DNA from 3 places in the Paracerasibacillus soli genome. Region 2 is predicted to be linked to each of the others. Evidence: riboswitches for the same ligand, from Rfam matches in the RefSeq annotation. Region 2 holds a riboswitch; each other region holds the start of a gene.
The links. Region 2 has a riboswitch for cobalamin ahead of ACFFIS_RS06905 (ABC transporter substrate-binding protein). Riboswitches for the same ligand answer to the same signal wherever they lie in the genome.
Positions count from the first base shown of each region.

Region 1: it holds a riboswitch for cobalamin, as region 2 does, so the genes downstream of both, ACFFIS_RS17335 (acyl-CoA thioesterase) here and ACFFIS_RS06905 (ABC transporter substrate-binding protein) in region 2, are expected to answer to the same signal.
Region 3: it holds a riboswitch for cobalamin, as region 2 does, so the genes downstream of both, ACFFIS_RS15140 (LPxTATN C-terminal sorting signal domain) here and ACFFIS_RS06905 (ABC transporter substrate-binding protein) in region 2, are expected to answer to the same signal.

Region 1 is NZ_JBHLWL010000067.1:105,199-110,501, forward strand. It holds gene ACFFIS_RS17325 (flavodoxin) at 1-66, opposite strand, end outside; gene ACFFIS_RS17330 (ribonucleoside-diphosphate reductase subunit alpha) at 228-2,492, opposite strand; cobalamin riboswitch at 2,595-2,791, opposite strand; cobalamin riboswitch at 2,935-3,126, shown strand; gene ACFFIS_RS17335 (acyl-CoA thioesterase) at 3,259-3,747, shown strand; gene ACFFIS_RS17340 (Cof-type HAD-IIB family hydrolase) at 4,032-4,895, shown strand; gene ACFFIS_RS17345 (DUF4083 family protein) at 4,986-5,201, opposite strand; gene ACFFIS_RS17350 (leucyl aminopeptidase family protein) at 5,202-5,303, opposite strand, start outside.
Region 2 is NZ_JBHLWL010000022.1:48,545-53,847, forward strand. It holds gene lacZ (beta-galactosidase, LacZ type) at 1-2,072, shown strand, start outside; gene ACFFIS_RS06900 (ROK family transcriptional regulator) at 2,149-3,333, shown strand; cobalamin riboswitch at 3,593-3,839, shown strand; gene ACFFIS_RS06905 (ABC transporter substrate-binding protein) at 4,023-5,021, shown strand; gene ACFFIS_RS06910 (FecCD family ABC transporter permease) at 4,984-5,303, shown strand, end outside.
Region 3 is NZ_JBHLWL010000061.1:118,151-123,453, reverse strand. It holds gene ACFFIS_RS15140 (LPxTATN C-terminal sorting signal domain) at 1-1,736, opposite strand, end outside; cobalamin riboswitch at 1,991-2,180, opposite strand; tRNA gene ACFFIS_RS15135 (tRNA-Glu) at 2,615-2,689, shown strand; tRNA gene ACFFIS_RS15130 (tRNA-Thr) at 2,722-2,794, shown strand; tRNA gene ACFFIS_RS15125 (tRNA-Tyr) at 2,845-2,929, shown strand; tRNA gene ACFFIS_RS15120 (tRNA-Gln) at 2,939-3,010, shown strand; tRNA gene ACFFIS_RS15115 (tRNA-Lys) at 3,685-3,757, shown strand; gene ACFFIS_RS15110 (hydroxymethylglutaryl-CoA reductase, degradative) at 4,092-5,303, shown strand, end outside.

The sequences.
Region 1 (5,303 bases), on a different contig from region 2:
AGCTATTAGGTTTGCTACTTCCTCTGTGTTTCCACTATAGGATAAGTAGGCAATGACTGCTTTCACGTTTCTCCCTCCTTGTAAGTATCTTTTTTCTAACTTTATTTACTATTGTCTATCCAAAGATCAGAGGTAGTGTCTCCGAAGTTTCTTACGGTCTGACAAATAAACGTTAAAGCTCCCTTTTTGATACGACTTCCATTTTCAAGTTTTTTAGACAAGCGCGATTAACTATGACACCATTCACATTCTTCCACGTCATTTGCTGTTGAACGAACATAATAAGTTGTCTTAAGTCCTTCTCGCCATGCTTGTACATGTAAATCTAACAGAACGGAGGCACGAATATTATAAGGTACGTAAAAGTTAAATGAGATACTTTGGTCAATATGTCGTTGACGTTTCGCATTTTGTTTAATCGACCAGCGCTGATCAACGATATATGCACTTTTTCGGTATACATCATATGTTTTCGGTGTTAATTCAGGTGCCGTAACTGGTATTTTAAAATCCTTTTTCTCTTCATAGTAAAACGGCTTAAATACTGGATCGATACTTGCAGTTGAACCAGCAATCATCGCCGTTGAAGAGTTAGGAGCAACTGCTAGTAAATAGCTATTACGAATACCGTTTTCTTGCACTTCATGTTTTAATGATTGCCATTTCGCATCTGTATAGTTCCTTTCATCGAAATAAGCGCCAGTTTCCCACTTACTTCCCGCGAATACTGGATATCTCCCTTTTTCCTTACTTAATGCCATACTTGCTTGAATTGCATAATAAGCGATTTGTTCATATAAGGAATCCGCATATGCTACCGCTTCTTCCGTTTCCCAGTGAATTCCCTTCTTTGCCAATAGATGATGCCACCCAAATGTTCCAAGGCCTATCGCACGATATTTTTGATTCGTTAACGTCGTTTGTAGGATAGGTAATGTATTTAAATCAATGACATTATCAAGCATTCTTACTTGAATGGTAATTAACCTTTCTAGTACATTTTCAGGAATTGCTCGTCCTAGATTAATCGAGCTCAAATTACAGACAACAAAGTCACCAGCGCGATACTTTTTCACTATCAATCCATCTACTACTTCTTCGGCGACAAGTTCTGTTGAAGATTGATTTTGAGTAATTTCTGTACAAAGATTAGAACAATAAATCATCCCTTCATGTTGATTCACATTACGACGATTTACCTCATCACGATAAAACATAAATGGTGTACCTGATTCTAATTGCGATTTCAAAATCCGCTTCATAATTGAAATTGCGGGAACGACACGCTTCGTTAACGCCTCATTTTCAATACAAGCTTCATACCGCTTTCGCCATTCGCCATTCCCCTTTTTTTCATCAAAAAAATCTTCCAATGAAAAGCCCATCACTTGTCTTACCTCATGCGGATCAAATAAATACCAATCCCCGCGATTTTCCACTTGTTCCATAAAATAATCCGGAATACAAACACCAGTAAAAATATCATGTGCTCGCAATCTATCATCACCGTTGTTGAGCTTCAAATCAAGGAATGGTTCAATATCGGTATGCCAAACATCAAGATAAACAGCAATGGCACCTTTTCGCGTTCCTAATTGATCCACACTAACTGCCGTATTATTGAGCTGTTTTATCCACGGAACAACACCACTTGACATTCCTTTAAAGCCCTTTATTGCACTTCCTCTCCCACGAACTTTTCCCATGTAAACACCGATACCACCACCGTTTTTTGATAGTTTTGCAATATCTGTATTACTATCATAAATAGATTGTAAACTATCATCGACAGTGTCAATGAAACAACTTGATAATTGCCCATGGGTTTTCCCCGCATTATTGAGTGTAGGCGTTGCAACTGTCATATATAAATTACTCAATGCCCAATAGGCTTCGATAACATAATCAAGTCGGTTTGTCTTTTCCTCATCTTGCATTAAATGCATTGCAATAATCATCCAACGTTCTTGTGGTAATTCATAAGGACTTTTATCATGATCTGTTGCTAGATAGCGTGTAGCTAATGTGTAGATAGCTAAATATGTAAAGAGGCGATCACGTTCTGGATTTATTTGCTTTGCTAAATAATCGATTTCCTCTTTATCGTATTTATTTAAAATACTTTCCGTGTAAATTCCTTTATCTGTTAACATTTTAATTAAATCATAAAATCCTGCATACGGTTTTTCTGGATCAAGTTTTCGATTCACTGTTGCTTTTGTATATAACTTTTCTAAATATAATTGCGCAGCTAAATAAGTCCAATCGGGCTCTGCTTCGTCTATATTTTCCAATGCTAGTGAGATACTCGTTTCTAATGCATCTTCGTAACTAACTTCTTCCTGTAGCACTCTATTAATCTTTTCCATATATGTAGTATAATCTAAAGCCAAATTCCTTTTTTCTTTTTCAATAAACCTTTCCAGGCTTTCTTTCGCAGTTAAAGTAACTTTTAAAGTCATCTCTTTCCGTCCTCCTTCATTTTCTCCCATAAAAAAACGCCCACCCTTCGAAAGTGTGCGAAAAACGACAGAAAAATCCTATAAAAATAGAATGAACCCCTATCGTTTCGTTTTCTTTCACCCCGAAGAAATGAAACTTTATGTAGATAGGCAGGTCTCCTGACTTGTGTATTATCCCTACTAAGGTCCTTCCCGTATGAATGCCTTTTGAGCATTTCATACAGTGGATTTCCTGTTTGTACACACATACAGTTGCGGGGGCAGTTCTGGACTTTGACCAGATTCCCATTTTAAGACATGGACTGTCACCATTTCTACAAACACAATATATAGTGATTTATTATGTATCTATTACAATATGTTGTATAGATAGGGTAACATAATCTATTTTAAAAATCAATCATTCATTCTAGAATTAATTCCACTTATCAAATTTTCTTGTACTCTGCTATACTAATAACTAAGATTTTAAAACTTCATAAGGCTTAATGGTGACTTGTTCAGATACAAGTTTAAAAGGGAAGTTTGGTTAAATTCCAACGCGGTCCCGCCACTGTATTGCTGAGAATCTTTGGTTCATACCACTATTTCAATCTGAAATGGGAAGGTTCAAAGAGTTTCGATGAAGCAAAGCCAGGAGACCTGCCATTAAGAAGAACATTTTATCCTACGGGAGATAGGAAGGTGTTGCGCATTCGGCACATTTCATTATTTAAGATGAAATATATTTTTTGTAGATTACGCATACAAGAACCTTCTTATGACAAGAAGGTTTTTTATTTAGGAGGATACGACATTGGATAAAATTGCAATTACAGATACAAAAACAGTCCAAACACGCCTTGTCTTACCACCAGATACAAATCATCTTGATACGATTTTTGGTGGTAAAGTTTTAGCTTATATTGATGAAATAGCCGCACTAACAGCAATGAAGCATACACAATGTGCAGTAGTTACAGCTTCTATAGACTCGGTTGACTTTTTATCATCAGCAAAAGTTGGTGATGCATTAACATTAGAAGCATACGTCACGTACACAGGCACTAGTTCAATGGAAGTGTACGTAAAAGTAACCGCACACGATTTAATTAAACATATTGAAACACTAACAACTGAATCTTTTTTAACGATGGTTGCAGTAGATGAAAATGGTAGACCAACACCTGTGCCAAAAGTTTATCCGGTAACGGAAACGGAGAAACAACTGCATGAATCCGCACCATTAAGAAAAAAACATCGTGAAAAGCGGGTAGCCTTTAACCCAAAGAAACCGCAAACTTAATCATAATAGAATATGGAAAAAATGGAGTATATCGCTAAAGAAACCACTCTCTTTTTAAGGTACTATCCATGACACGTGAGGCAATACATGTTACTGTTAAATAGGACATAAAGTGAGACTTTCATCAGTGGATTTCTTAACATTTTCCTACTGATTAGTAGTTGAACAAATCAGGCATATACTGGCTGTCGATCTTCCACTTGATATTCTTTCATTCTAGCATTCTTGAGGTTGGGTCTTACAGTCAGTTGAGCCTTTGATAAAAAAATGACTGGAGAGATTACATGAGACTCATTGCTACCGACATGGATGGTACGTTATTAAATGAAATAGGAGAAGTAAGCAAAGAAAATGCTGCAGCAATAACCCGTGCATTAGAACAAGGTATTGAAGTTGTTGTAGCTACGGGAAGAGCATATGAATCTGCTATTCGGCCTCTACAACATGCAAACTTACAATTACCTATCATCTCCTTAAATGGAGCAATCTCATATACAGAAGACAAACAAGTAGTAAGTGAATATCCACTCACAGCTGAACATGCCAAAATCATTCTACAAAGTTGTCAGCGTCATCAAGTATATTATGAAATGTTTACGAATAAAGGCCTGTTAGCTACAAATGGGGATGACTTCATTCAAATTATGCTCGAATATATGCAGGCTACGAATCATGAAGTTGACTCAGCTGATATTGAAGCAAAAGTACGCCAACGATTTGTAGATGAAAACGTAACATTTACAAGTGACTTTGATCAAATCGTTCATGATTCTAAAATAGAGATTTTTAAAATCCTCGTCTTTACGAACGATCAAAGTAAAATCAATCAAATAAAAGCCGAATTAGGGGATACACCGATAGCCATTACAGCCTCTTCGTCGATTAGCTTAGAATTTAATGATACAAAAGCACAAAAAGGAATTGCACTACAACAATTTGCTACGAGTAAGGGAATAGATATGCGTGATGTCATGGCATTGGGGGATCATTTAAATGATTTATCGATGTTAAAAATGGCAGGACGTGGTGTTGCAATGGGGAACGCTACTGAAGAAATTAAACAAATTTGTAAACACATCACAAAAACAAACGCAGAACACGGAGTTGCTGTTGCAATAGAAGAAATACTTCGTACCCAAGTAATATAGAAAACAACGAGACCGGAACATAAGGGTCTGACCCCCTCAAAAGTTTAGCGCTTCATACCGCATGTAGTAATTGAGGGGGCTGACACTTGTTTAGTTCCAGCCCGTTGTTTTATTTTTCATCGTCAGTTTTTCAAGTAGCGTAATCACGCGGTCAAGCTTTGCTTCAATCTTTTGTTCACGATCATTCTTTTCTCTCATATTTTTCATTACGGAGCGAATCATCACAAAAAGTGCCGTAAAGAATAAAACGATAAGTAACAAAAAAACTAATTGTATGATCATATCACCAAAACGAAACATGTGCATTTACTTTGACACGCGTTCTGTAAAATCAGCTAGTAATCTTGCACCAAATCCTGTTGCAGAATGACCATAATAACCCTTCTCACGACTCATCATCACTCCAGC
Region 2 (5,303 bases):
TAGGATTTAGACATTTTGAATTAAAAAATAAACGAATGTACTTAAATGGTCAACGTATCGTATTTAAAGGTGTCAATCGACATGAATTTAATTGTTATCATGGTAGGGTAGTAACCGAAGAAGATATGATTTGGGATATTAAGACGATGAAACGGTTAAATATAAATGCTGTCAGAACATCACATTATCCTAATGATTCTCGTTGGTATGAGCTTTGTGATAAGTATGGTTTGTATGTCATAGATGAAATGAATTTGGAAACACATGGAACTTGGGAAAAAAGTGGTTATTTGGACCATGATGGAGCGATTCCCGGTAATAAATTGGAGTGGCAAGATATTGTGATGGATCGCGCAATTTCTATGTATGAACGGGATAAAAACCATCCATCTATACTTATTTGGTCTTGTGGAAATGAGTCATTTGGTGGTGAGGTACTTTATAATGTGTCAAATTATTTTAGAAAAGTAGATCCAAGCCGTTTAGTACATTATGAGGGAATATTTAACGATAGAGCTTATCCAGATACGAGCGATATGGAAAGTCAAATGTACGCAAAAGCCCATGAAGTCGAAGAATATTTGAAGAGTCAACCTCATAAGCCAATTATACTTTGTGAATATATGCATGCGATGGGTAACTCTGTCGGAGGGATGAAGAAGTATACGGATCTTGCAGATAAATACCCCATGTACCAGGGTGGTTTTATTTGGGACTTTATTGATCAAGGATTAATAAAAAAAGATAGATATGGAAAAGAATATCTTGCATTTGGGGGAGATTATGGGGATAGGCCAACAGATTATAATTTTTGTGTGAACGGCATTATCGAAGCGAATCGGAAACTTTCTCCAAAAACACAGGAAATTCGTTTCTTGTACCAAGACATTAAATTAGAGCCGAATCGTAATGGTGTGAAAATCATAAACCAGCGTTTGTTTACAGATACGAGTGATTTGATACTTAAATATTGCTTACTTTATGAAGGGGAGGAAGTTTTTTCCTCGGAAAAGCTAGTGAACGTAGTGCCAGGAAGTGAACAATTGATAGAGTTGGATTTTCCGCAAGATATAGATTTCCAAGGTGAATACGTCATACAGACGTCCTTTTTACTAAAAGAAAAAACAATGTGGGCGGATGCTAGATTTGAAGTAGCTTTTGGAGAATATGTCTTTAAAATAGGAGAACGGCATACGCTGAGCGATGGTGGTAATGAAGTTACCCTTGTGAAAGGAGATTATAATATTGGCGTTCAAGGTGAAAACTTTCATGCATTGTTTTCTCGCGAGGAAGGAACTTTAATTTCATTAAATTATAATGGGACCGAAATGATAAATCAGGCTCCTAAACCACTATTTTGGCGTGCGCTTACAGATAATGATCGTGGGAATCGTTATGCGTTTGATCATAGTTTGTGGTACGCAGCTAGTTTAGGCCAAAAATGTGTTGCCATGTCGATAGAAAAAGAAAAAACATATGTTACGATTAGTTTTGAGCATGCAATATCTATCCATCCAGATGTTTCAGTTAAGGTTTGTTATACAGTTTATCATAATGGTAAAATTAAAGTTAAGTCTATTTATCAAGGTGTGAAGGGATTACCAAATCTTCCAATTTATGCGCTGACGTTTAAAATATCTGCTGATTACAACCAGCTGGAATGGTATGCAAAAGGACCGGAGGAAAATTACAGTGATCGTGCTTTTGGGGCAAGGTTATGTCAATTTAAAAATACTGTTATGGATAATGTATCGACCTACGTCATTCCACAAGAATCAGGTAATCGGACTGGGGTTCGTCGTGTAGATATTACGAATCAGAAAGGTGATGGTATTCGTATTTCAGCTGTAGGTGAAGCCCTGGAGTGTAACGTTTCTCCATATACTGCATTTGAATTAGAAAATGCTTATCATCATTATGAATTACCTCCTATTCATCATACGGTCGTAACTGTTGCAGGAAAACAATCAGGTGTTGGTGGGGATGATAGTTGGGGAGCCGCAGTTCATGAAGAATATCAAATTCGTGCTGAAGAAACACTTCAATTTGAATTTATGATCGCACCAGTTTGATATGGTTGATGCCCTGTAAGGTTTATTTGCAGGGCATTACATATGTTATTTTAAAATATGTTTTTGGAGGAAAATTATGCAACGTGGTACTTTTCAATTAATGAAATCTGTAAATAAATCGCTGGTTTTAAATAAGATTAGGACGAATGAACCAATTTCTAGAGCTGAAATTGCAAAGCAAACAAAGCTTACACCACCTACGGTTAGTAGCATCGTCAAGGAATTACTCGAACAAGAAATAATAATGGAAAGTAATTTGGGTGAATCAAAGGGAGGTAGAAAGCCGACAATGCTTCACATTAATGATGAGGCATTTCTTATCATTGGTGCTGACGTAGGGCCGGCGGATGTTGACTGTGTTCTTACTAATTTGTCTGGAAAGGTTTTGTTTCAAACATCTAAAAAGCTTAGTAGTCAGTTAACTAATGACCAATTTTTGGCGATTTTAAAGAACTGTATTCAATCTGTAGTTGATTTTGTAGATAATCAAGAGAAAATAGTAGGAATCGGTGTTGCTATGCACGGTGTCGTCGATGTTGAAACAGGAACATCGCTATTCGCACCTAATTTGCATTTAACAAATGTACCGATAAAGGATGAATTGGAAAAAGAATTCGGATTTGATGTCAAAGTAGAAAATGACGCAAGAGCGATGGCGCTAGGAGAATCTTGGTTTGGTAAGCATGGAAAGATAAACAGCATGGTAGCTATTAATCTTGGGAGTGGTGTGGGAGCGGGTGCTGTTGTAGATGGCAAACTTTATCATGGTGCGCAAGATTTAGCAGGTGAGATTGGTCATATGACAATTGATTTAAATGGAACAATATGTGAGTGTGGCAATCGTGGTTGTTTGCAAACATTTGCCTCAGGTCCTGCAATTGTAAAACGCGCCAATGAAAAGTTAAAACAAGAAAATGATGACGAAATAAGTCCTACTGTTAATTTAACAGGAGAAAAAATATATAGGATGGCGGTTAATGGAAATCAAAATATGGTTCAAGTATTAAAAGAAACTGGTACGTATCTTGGTATCGGTTTAACCAACTTAATTCATATTATGAATCCAGAAGTAATTGTAATAGGTGGTGGGGTTTCTAAGGCCCAACAATTTTTATTACCAGCCGTACAAGAGACGATTGAAAAATGGGCTTTAACATCTGAAGCGAAACAAACGAAGGTAGTTGTATCACGACTAGGGGATCATGCTACTTTACTAGGTGCAGTATCTTTACTACTCGTAGAATTGTTTAGCATACAGTAAAGAAAGATACTAACAAAAATGAAGATTGATTTTAAAAATAGGGATATACTAGTTCGCTTTATCTTGTCTTTTTTAAAACTTAATGAACAAGATTCGAAGTATGCTATTCGTGATGGGCCAGAAGATCATTAGAAAATGGTAAAGGTTTGATATTTACTGTAGCTAAGGTGGAAACATTAAAAAAAGTGTGATATAACTTAGCTGATTTAAATTAAATGTGCTAAGTAAATTGTGATATACTAATTAATGTAGAAAAATTAAATATGTTGCGGAATTTGGTGTTTTTAATACTTAAAAGGGAAGTTTGGTGAAAATCCAACGCGGTCCCGCCACTGTAATTGGGGAAGAAGCTGTCGTTACCACTGTGTCTACGTACATGGGAAGGTGCAGTTTCCTAGCAGATTCAATCTGTATTCGTATTGTGAATATACTTAATACATATATGTGTATGTATCTCGTCATGATTTCCCCTGAGCCAGGAGACCTGCCAAGTTCTGACGCCAGTTACCTACGTGGATAGGGAGGTGTTTAGAAATAAAAGTAGGCTAGTTTTGTCCTAAAGCAAACAGTCGAAGTATGTATAACATCTCAACCACCTTGTTAGAGGTGTTTTATTTTGGACTTTTTTATTGAAGTTTTTACTTTATGATTCGATTTTCATACATCATACAAATATTGGAGGAAATAGGATGCGAAATAGTATATTTAAAAAACTGAATCTCTTTGTTTTGGTAATGTTACTAGCATTTGGGGTGTTAGCTGGATGTTCCAGTTCATCAGATGAAAATAAGGATAAAAATAAAGAAGATGTACAAACAGAACAATCTGATGCTGGAAATAGTTCGGAAGTAGCTTTTCCTGTAACTGTAACGGATGCAACTGGTGCTAAATTAACAATAGAAGAAAAGCCAGAAAAAATTGTTTCGGTACTTCCAAGTAATACAGAAATTGCATTTGCTTTAGGATTAGGTGATGAGATAGTTGGTGTTTCTGATCATGATAACTATCCGGAAGAAGCAACTAAAAAGGAGAAAATTGGTGGTTTAGAGCTGAATGTAGAAAAAATACTTTCCTTGGAACCACAGTTAGTTTTAGCTGATCAGTCTAATGATGAAAAAGCGTTAGATCAATTACGTGATTCGGGAATTCCGGTATTAGTCGTTAGTTCAGCCTCTAATTTTGATGGTGTTTATGATGTGATAGGCCTAATCGGTAAGGCAACTGGTACACATGAAAAAGCACTAGATATCATAACAGAAATGAAGGATAAATTAATAGCACTTGAAGAAAAGGCTAGTACAATAGAAGAGAAAGATCAGAAAAGCGTTTTTGTAGAAATTTCTCCATCACCGGAAATTTACACGACTGGAAAAGATACATTTATGGACGAGTTACTTACAAAAATCAATGCTAAAAATGCCGCAGAGGACCAGGTAGGTTGGCCTAAAATGAATGAAGAGGCGATTATTGCATTAAATCCGGATGTCATCATTACAACCTATGGTAGCTTTGTAGAAGATCCAGTTGCAGAGGTAACGGAACGTAATGGATGGAATGAGGTAACAGCAGTTAAAAACAAACAAATTATCGATGTGAATGAAGATTTAGTGAGCCGCCCAGGACCTCGATTGGTTGAAGGAGCAGAGGAACTTGGAAAAGCGATATATCCAGACATTTTTGCAGAGTAAATATTTATTTGCCTATTTCTTATTACTTAGTCTTTTAATAGGTGCTATGTTGATAGGTATTTCCATTGGGACTGTGAAGGTTGCGGTTGTAGACATTTTAAAAATTGTTTATGCCCACATTTCTCAACGACCGCTGTCCAATGAAGTGAATCCTATGTATGAAAATATCGTTATGAATATACGGATGCCGCGTGTTATTTTATCTGGTCTTATTGGGGCTTCTCTCGCAATTGCGGGAGCAGCCTTTCAAGGTTTGTTGCGTAATCCGTTGGCAGATCCTTA
Region 3 (5,303 bases), on a different contig from region 2:
TCTAACGTAACTTGGTTATTTGTCGTTGATTTACTTTTAAGCTGAACGTTAGTAGGTCCTTCCGTATCCATAAACACGCCATAAGTTGAAAAATGATTGACATCAACTATGATTACATCATCTTTCATTTGCCCCCATCCACCGGCATACTGCCATTTTCCAGTTTCTTCATTGTAATGGTAGACCCCAGTTTTTTCCTTTTCGCTGTTGTCATATACTCCCATCGTTAATGTAAACACGCCTGCTATTTGTTTATTCTCTGGGTGCTGGAATATAAAGTTAAATGCGTCTCCAACTTTTGTTAGTCCATCGTGATCCCATGCAGACTTTTCAATCAATAGAGTCGTCCCTTGTGGAATATTATCAGGTAATACGACTTGTGTATTTGAACCTGCTATTACGATTCTTTCATAGCTTGCTACAGGTAATGCTTCGCCAACTTCAATCGTATTTGTTGCTTGATATATTACAATATATTGGACTGAAGTTACTTTTCCACTATCACTTTCGGCATGTATAGAAATTTTGTTTTCTCCTTTATTTAATTGTACTGTATACTGCCCGCCATTTGCGGTTAAGTCTTTGCCGTTTAATTGTACTATTGGCTCAAGCTGTTGATCGCCAGCTTTTGCTGAAACAGTAAAGGTGATTTCGGATGATGTGATAATTTCTCCATTGTTTAACCCTTTTACACTGATTTCTGGCGTAACATCTTCAACTGGTGGTGTCGGGTCTTTGTCATGATTTCCGAAGTGATAAAGCGGACCATTGCCCTCAAGAAATAGTTTGTAAGCAACTAATGCTTGTAGTGCTTGTTCTGTTGCCATAGAATTAGACGACGTATCTTCAGCGGTATGCTTAAATCCACCATCGTCAGCTTGGAAACTTAATAAATGACTGATGACGTGATTGCCGCTTTTCGTAAATAACTCACTTGTCGGGTCAATACCGTAAGAAGTTAAACCGATGATGACTTGTGATGCAGCCTCACTCGTAATTCCGCCAACAAAATCACCACCATCAAATCCACCATTTTGCTTTTGAATCGATGATAGCCAATTGGTAGCCTTATCTAAAGCCTCCTCTACAAGTGGTTGATCTTTATATGGACTTAGGCCTATTAAAGCCATTGCTGTAATATCAACACTCGGAGAACCAAAAGCTTCATTTAAATTCCAACTACCATCTTTATTTTGTGTACGTAACAATTCATTGACTAAGCTTTGACGTGTCCAACGTGCATCATCTGGTACGTCGAATGATTTTGTGTCAAGTGCAATTAGTGCGAATATCGGACCGTTATTTCCTTGAAATGTCATCGTGTCAGCGCCACTTCGATGATCTGGACTATTATAAATGAGCTCGATTAAATTGATGCCATCAATGTTTCTTGGGTCTTTTTCTATTGCAACAGCAGCAATGGTTAAGCGCTCAATATCAGTAATTTTAATGCGACCGTTATCTAGTCCTCTTATAATTTGACTTTGAAAGTTGGAATGAAACCAATCTTGGTAGGATGCTGGAACTTCTTTACCAGCCTTCGCTAAACCTATTGCTTCCCATTCACTTATAACACCTTCGTCTTTATTAATCATGTATTCGCTAGCTTTATCAATCGCTTCATCAATCGTGTGAATATCAACTCGTGCTGTAGCAGTAGCTAGATTGGGCAAGGCTAAAAATAAAGTAAGTAAGATTACTAAACTAGTACTTATTATTTTTTGAAACTTTTTCAATGATTTACCCCTCCAATGGTTACGCTTTCAAAATAGGTTATTATCTTCTGTAGTAAATTTTGATTTGCAAGTAAAAGTGTTGTGTTCTTTTCAATCAAACTTTCATCAGATTCTTTTCATACAACAATAAAAAATACACCTCCTAAATTAGAGGTGTATGCTTATGCAATGCACAGCAGGGCTGTACGATATGTGTATAACTCAAAAAGTATGCAAGTTATATTGTATAAGCAATCCCTCCTATCCTCGTAGGTCGAATCGTATAAAGAAAGGCAGGTCTCCTGGCTCATCATCATCATTTTCTATCACCTTCCCATCGTTTGACAGTGGCATGGATAGAAAACTCCTATTTACAGTGGCGGGACCGCGCCGGTTTTGCACCGGACTTCCCTTTTCATGATTCTAGACAAATATCTAGAATCAACCTCTCTTCTCGTATTCAATTACTTTTATTCTAGAATAATAAAACTATTAAGTCAATAATCCTCGGTAGGATTAGAGAAGGTATTCTAAATATTAGAACGTCAAAATTTAAATGTAATAATTGTGATAATAAATGAATGCACTAAATCCAAAAGTGAAATCTAAATATTTGTAAGGAGACAAATAGTACATCCAAAACTTGCTAATATCCTCTGTTTTGAAGAGCAATTTATTATGGTGTGATAAGTTTCATAGGAATTCACGTTGTCATGACACTACTCTAATTATCAATAAGTTAAAGAATATTAGGAGAGGAGTGAAGGGTTTTAAAAACTTATGAAATCAATGTTTTTGTTGAAAAATGAAGAGAAGTATAAAAAAAGTTTATTAAACCCCTTTACAAAATGTGAAATAGTGTATATAATGAAAATCGTTGACTTGAGAAATTACATAGTGGCCCGTTGGTCAAGCGGTTAAGACACCGCCCTTTCACGGCGGTAACACGGGTTCGAATCCCGTACGGGTCACCAAGTATTCTTGATGTTAGCGTGAACTATTATATGCCGGCCTAGCTCAATTGGTAGAGCAACTGACTTGTAATCAGTAGGTTGGGGGTTCAAGTCCTCTGGCCGGCACTTTTTTTATTTTATGTATAAGAACAAGCCATCTTGTAAAATATATTTATGGAGGGGTAGCGAAGTGGCTAAACGCGGCGGACTGTAAATCCGCTCCCTCAGGGTTCGGCAGTTCGAATCTGCCCCCCTCCACCATATGATTATTGGGCTATAGCCAAGCGGTAAGGCAACGGGTTTTGGTCCCGTCATTCCTAGGTTCGAATCCTAGTAGCCCAGCTTTTTTGTGTTTATTTTTAATGCATGGATCAAAACAACTGTTAACTAAAGCAAAGCGGAGCATCATTAACATCACGAGCCATTAGCTCAGTCGGTAGAGCAACGAGCAATACATCTACTGAATCAACTACGAGTAACCGAACTTCCCATCACTTCTTGAATAAGCATGAAGGAAGTGAGGTATGGCACGCACGACCTGTAGGAAGCGGGGCATCATTAACATCACGAGCCATTAGCTCAGTCGGTAGAGCAACGAGCAATACATCTACCGAATTAACTACGAGTAACCGAACTTCCCATCACTTCTTGAATAGGCAAAAGGAAGTGAGGTATGCCACGCACGACCTGTAGGAAGCGGAGCATCATTAACATCACGAGCCATTAGCTCAGTCGGTAGAGCAACGAGCAATACATCTACCGAATTAACTACGAGTAACCGAACTTCCCATCACTTCTTGAATAAGCATGAAGGAAGTGAGGTATGGCACGCACGACCTGTAGGAAGCGGGGCATCATTAACATCACGAGCCATTAGCTCAGTCGGTAGAGCAACGAGCAATACATCTACCGAATTAACTACGAGTAACCGAACTTCCCATCACTTCTTGAATAGGCAAAAGGAAGTGAGGTATGGCACGCACGACCTGTAGGAAGCGGAGCATCATTAACATCACGAGCCATTAGCTCAGTCGGTAGAGCATCTGACTTTTAATCAGAGGGTCACAGGTTCGAATCCTGTATGGCTCATCATGAATATAAATTGTCCACTATATATTTAAAAAAACTACATGTTATTACCCAAATAAACAAGGTCGTCTGAAAAACAACCTTGTTTATTTGCATTTTATAGTGTATTTTAACATAATAGATGGGAGAATTTATTATAGACTTTAAAATGTAGTTCAAAAGGCCAGGTAAAAATATCCACCTTTATGAACTCGTACTGAAAATGTATCACTTCTACTGCATAATGTTATGTTTTATATTATAATTTATATATCTTAATATCTTTTACGAATAAACTATATTGTTACATGCTAAATAGAAGCATGATCATGACAGAAAAAGAGGATGAATTCATATGAAATCTTCTAGAATCCCAGGCTTTTATAATAAGACCGTTACAGAACGGACTGAGATTCTAAAGAAATGGAACGATTTTTCTGATGAAGATATTGCGGTATTATCATCTGAAAAATCATTGCCAATAGATATTGCAAATAATATGATTGAAAATGTAGTTGGGACCCTTCCTCTTCCTTTAGGTTTAGGACTAAACTTTTTAATCAATGGAAAAGAGTATATCGTCCCAATGGCTATAGAAGAGCCCTCTGTTGTAGCATCTGCAAGTTATATAGCGAAGATTATTCGCGGAGCTGGTGGATTTACGACAGAATCGACAGGTAGAGTCATGATCGGGCAAATTCAAGTAGTCGGTTGCCCTGATTTTCAACTTGCAAAGGAAATGTTAATAAACGAGAAAAATAAATTGGTTGCTGCATGTAATGATGCATACCCTAGTATTGTGGCTAGGGGTGGTGGAGCAAAGGATTTAGATGTTCGTATTATTAATGAAGAATCTGATTCACCGTATGATAAAATGCTTATCTTGCATATGTATATTGATACATGCGACGCAATGGGTGCGAATATCATTAATACGATGGTGGAGTCTATTGCACCTTTGGTGGAAGAGCTAACAAAAGGTAAGGTTTATTTACGAATTCTCTCCAATTACGCTGATCGGTCATTAGCAAAGGCTACTTGTGTTATTCCGCCAAAACTGTTGGCAAGTGACGGTTTTACTGGAGAAGAAGTGCGTGATGGTATTGTACATGCGTTTGAATTTGCTGACTCTGATCCGTATCGTGCTGTTACGCATAATAAAGGAATCATGAATGGTATTGACCCGGTTGTAATTGCGACTGGTAACGATTGGCGTGCCGTTGAAGCGGGAGCACATGCCTATGCAGCTCGTACGGGTAGATATCGATCGATGACAACGTGGTCAGTAGATGAGCAGGGTAATTTAGTAGGCGAACTAGAGTTACCAATGTCCATCGGTATTGTTGGAGGAGCCACCCGTGTTCATCCTGTAGCTAAATTAGCTTTACAAATATTAGAAATTGATTCAGCAGAAGAGTTGGCGCAAGTTATTATTTCTGTTGGATTGGCACAAAACCTTGGGGCATTGAAAGCATTAGTTACCGATGGGATACAAAAAGGTCATATGGCATTACATTCTCGCTCTGTCGCAATTGCCGCGGGGGCTGCTGGGGAGATGATAGATATG